Regions from separate parts of the Aquipseudomonas campi genome, predicted to be linked through region 2. Evidence: predicted binding sites of a transcription regulator. Region 2 holds the regulator's gene; the other holds the start of a gene.
The links. Region 2 encodes sigma-54, which starts transcription at its own class of promoters, with help from an activator protein. Its sites were predicted from a motif close to ANTGGCATNNANNTTGCTNT; they were not measured.
Positions count from the first base shown of each region.

Region 1 (2,199 bases), 1.7 Mb from region 2:
GCCCCAGCGGCGGAACTGGGTCATGAACCACATGCCATCGGACAGCCAGGGCATGGTCACCTCGCCGTCGGCGAAGAAGCGCAGCGGATGGGCGTCCAGCCAGGCATGACCGAGACCGTCTTGATACTGGCCAAGGAAGCGCGGCTCGATGGCCGACAGCGGCGCGTCGACGTACTCGCTGCTGCTGATCAGTTGCGCGGTGCTGCGTTTGTTCTCTTCATTCTCATCGATGAAACGGCTGGCTTCCAGGACCGCCATGGTCAGGGCGCGGGCGGTGTTGGGGTACTGCTCGACGAACTCACGGGTGACGCCCAGCACTTTTTCCGGGTGATCGGCCCAGATCATCTGGCTGGTGGCCAGGGTGAAGCCCTGGTCTTCGTCCACGGCCAGGGCGCCCCAGGGGCCGCCGGCACAGAACCCATCAATACGCGACGCCTTGAGGTGGGTGACCATTTGCGAAGGCGGCACCACCACGCTGTTGACGTCTTCCAGGGGGTGGATGCCCTGGCTGGCGAGCCAGTAGTTCAGCCACATGGCATGGGTGCCGGTGGGGAAGGTCTGGGCGAAGGTCAGCTTTGCACCGCTTTGACGCACGCGTGTGGCCAGCGCCTCGGCACTGGTCACGCCGGCCTGCTTGAGCGGCTCGGAGAGGTTGATCGCCTGGCCGTTCTGGCACAGGCCCATGAGGATGGCCATGTCGGTGGCCGGACCGCTGAGGCCCAGGTGAATGCCGTAGACCTGGCCGTACAGCGCCTGAGCGGCGTCCAGTTCGCCGGACAGCAGCTTGTCACGCAGGGTGGCCCAGGAGGCCTGGCGCTGCAGGTTGAGGGTCAGGCCATAGGGTTGGGCGAAGCCCTGGGTGGCTGCGACGATCAGCGAAGCGGAGTCAGTCAGGGCCATGAAGCCCAGGTCCAGCACGCTCTTTTCCGGTGCATCGGAGCCTGCGACCCAGGCCAGGCTGTCGTTACGGGTGCTTTCGATTTCGCTCATGTACGTTGTTCCGCCGTTGAACAAAAAAGGCGTCGCCCCAGCTACCACGGGGTGGTAACCAGAAACGACGCCATTGTCTATGAACTGACTCCGCCGTTGGAGAAAGTTCTGCTGGTTTCGTTCTAGCAAGCGATATGCCAGCAGTAGTGCGGCAGAAAAACAAAACCCCGCCGGAGCGGGGTTTGCTGGAGCAGATAGGGTTTAGAACCTGTTTAGGATCTTTTGAGCTAGAGCCAGGCAAGGCGCAACGACCAGCGGGAGTAACAGCCGTAGGCTGGCCCGAAGGGTAAGCGCCAGCGAATCAAGTGGGCGAGGGCGCGGAGTTTACGAGCTGTAAATGAGCAGCCCGAGCCCGACTTCAACGCAGCATGGCCGACGATCAAGAGGTCGTAGACGGGTTCTTAGCGTTCCATCATCTGCTTTACATGATCCTGCGGAATCTGCTGCTTGCGGCCTTCGCTGTCTTCGAATTCGAGCATGCCGGTGTCGCGGTCCAGTTCTGGCTTGCCGTCGCTGGTGAGCATTTGTCCGTCGGTAGTGGTGATGATGTATTCGCTGGCACAACCGGCCAGGCCGACAGCGCAGAGCAGGATCAGAAAGCAGTGTTTCATAGAGGGAACTCCCGGATGTTCAGTGTATGAGCCGCAAACCAGCGACTCCAAGCTGCACGCTACGGGTTGAGCTGGGTGGCGTGCAAGTTGAACCCACAAAAAAGGATGCCGCAGCATCCTTTTTTTGACCGCGAGCAAGGGCTCAGGCGGCGACGAAGCTGGCGGGGTAGGCGAGGCCGGCTTGGCTGCTCTGCACTTCACTCAGGGTCTCGCGTACCACCTGCTTGGCCAGGCAGGCACATTTGCCGCATTGGCTGGCAACGCCCAGCGTTTCGCGAACATCGCGGTAGCTGCAGCAGCCTTCATAGATGGCATCGCGGATTTGACCGTCAGTAACACCTTGGCAGAGGCAAACGTACATGGACAGGCTCGGATGAGAATGGGTTGCTGTTGGCAGGGGATACTAATGTTAATGAGAATGCTTGTCAAAACTTTGCGTTAGCTTTTCCTGTCTGCTCAATGCTGGCCCGGGTTGGAGTGCTGCGAACCTTTAATCCAGCTTTGCAATAGGCACAAAAAACCCGGCCTGGGCCGGGTTTTCCTTTTGCGGCTGCACGGGCTTAGTGGTCGAACTCGTCCCAGCCGCCCATTTCCTTCC
Region 1 covers NZ_CP053697.2:2,626,614-2,628,812, reverse strand. The annotation lists gene HNE05_RS12250 (CmpA/NrtA family ABC transporter substrate-binding protein) at 1-990, opposite strand, end outside; gene HNE05_RS12245 (YgdI/YgdR family lipoprotein) at 1,392-1,601, opposite strand; gene HNE05_RS12240 (bacterioferritin-associated ferredoxin) at 1,744-1,962, opposite strand; gene rnt (ribonuclease T) at 2,162-2,199, opposite strand, start outside.
Region 1: HNE05_RS12250 (CmpA/NrtA family ABC transporter substrate-binding protein) is a predicted target of sigma-54. The motif match lies at 1,113-1,132, and genes of this name have one in related genera.

Region 2 (2,199 bases):
TCTGCGTTGGCGACGATTTCACCGCCAGCAATGTGCAGGGTGGCTTCGATTTTCTGCTTGAGTTTCTCGACCTCCATGATCACCTGCACATTGGTGATCTTGTCGAAATGGCGCTCCAGTCGGCTGAGTTTTTCGCCGATGTAGTCGCGCAGGGCGTCGGTCACATCCAGTTGGTGTCCACTGATGTTGACTTGCATACCACTTCTCCTTGTTGCCGTGTGTAAGAGACAGGCTAGCGGGCCTGCCACCGTAACACTTTGGCTTGAGAAGGCTTTTGCAGAACTGTCCTGTGCTTCCCCCTCGGGGCAGGGCGCCTGGCGCGCATGCAGTTTTGCAAAAGCCTTCCCTCAGTGCCGCATCACATCGGTCGCTGGCGCAGGCCTCAGACACTGCGCGCTACATCAACCGCTTGCGTTCGCTCGAAGGCGCTATCCCGAGGGATTCGCGGTATTTGGCGACGGTGCGACGGGCTACCTGAATGCCCTGTTCTTCCAGTAAACCAGCGATCTTGCTGTCACTCAACGGCTTTTTCGCGTTTTCCGCTGCGACCAGTTTTTTGATGATGGCACGGATCGCCGTCGACGAGCATTCGCCACCTTCAGAGGTGCTGACGTGGCTGGAGAAGAAGTATTTCAGCTCGTAAATGCCACGCGGGGTGTGCATGAATTTCTGCGTGGTAACGCGCGAGATGGTCGATTCGTGCATGCCCACCGCTTCGGCGATGTCATGCAGGACCAGCGGTTTCATCGCTTCGTCGCCGTATTCGAGGAAGCCGCGCTGATGCTCGACGATCTGCGTGGCGACCTTCATCAGCGTCTCGTTACGGCTCTGCAGGCTCTTGATGAACCAGCGCGCTTCCTGCAGCTGGTTGCGCATGAAGGTGTTGTCGGCGCTGGAGTCGGCGCGTTTGACGAAGCCGGCGTACTGGGCGTTGACGCGCAGGCGCGGCACCGCTTCCTGATTCAGCTCCACCAGCCAGCGCTCGTTGTGCTTGCGTACCAGGACGTCGGGGATCACGTATTCCGGCTCGCTGGCTTCGATCTGCGAGCCGGGACGTGGATTGAGGCTCTGGATCAGCTCGATGATCTGGCGCAGATCGTCTTCCTTGAGCTTCATACGCCGCATCAGCTGGCTGTAGTCACGGCTGCCAAGCAGGTCGAGGTGGTCGCCGACCAGGCGCTGGGCTTCGCTCAGCCAGGGGGCGCTGGCCGGCAGCTGACGCAGTTGCAGAAGCAGGCATTCGCGCAGGTCACGGGCGCCGACGCCGGCCGGGTCGAAGTTCTGGATGCGGTGTAGCACGGCTTCGACTTCGTCGAGCTCGACGTCCATTTCCGGGTCGAAGGCCTCGACGATTTCCTCGAGCGACTCTTCCAGGTAGCCCTGATTGTTGATGCAGTCGATCAGGGTCACGGCGATCAGGCGGTCGGTGTCCGACATCGGCGCCAGGTTGAGCTGCCACAGCAGGTGGGTCTGCAGGCTTTCGCCGGCCGAGGTGCGGGTGGTGAAGTCCCACTCGTCATCGTCGTTGCTTGGCAGGCTGCTGGCGCTGGTCTGGTAGACGTCTTCCCAGGCGGTGTCGACCGGCAGTTCGTTGGGAATGCGTTCGTTCCACTCGCCGTCCTCGATGGAGTCGGCGGGGGTGCTGTTGGTTTCCTGGTAGGTGTCCTGCTGCTGTTTGGACTGGGCGTTCTGCTCTTCGCCGTCGGCCAGCGGATCGCTGTTGTCGAAGTCTTCGCCTTCTTCCTGGCGTTCCAGCATGGGGTTGGATTCCAGGGCCTCCTGGATTTCCTGTTGCAGGTCCAGGGTGGAAAGCTGGAGTAGACGAATGGCTTGTTGCAGCTGCGGTGTCATCGTCAGCTGCTGGCCCATCTTGAGGACTAGCGAAGGTTTCATGGCAGGAAGCTTTGCACCTTATTTGCCGGCGCGGGTGCGCCATTCACTACAGGGCGCCGGGGCGCCGCCAATAAGCAAATTATATGCCTGAATCTGGCGGCTTTGCCTAGGCTTGACAACATCCATGTAGTGCGGCGGCGCCTGCGTCAGCAGGCTGTTGAAAAACTACCTGCGTTGCCGTGGCGTTGTTGAAAACCGGTTCAGAGTGCTCATTTACTATTCGTAAACTGCGCCTCTTCGCCGCTCTTCGCCTAGCCTAGGCTGCTTCGCCGACGTTTTTCAAAAGCCTGTTACAGGCGGAACTCG
Region 2 covers NZ_CP053697.2:921,051-923,249, forward strand. The annotation lists gene hpf (ribosome hibernation-promoting factor, HPF/YfiA family) at 1-197, opposite strand, end outside; gene HNE05_RS04145 (RNA polymerase factor sigma-54) at 397-1,893, opposite strand; gene lptB (LPS export ABC transporter ATP-binding protein) at 2,184-2,199, opposite strand, start outside.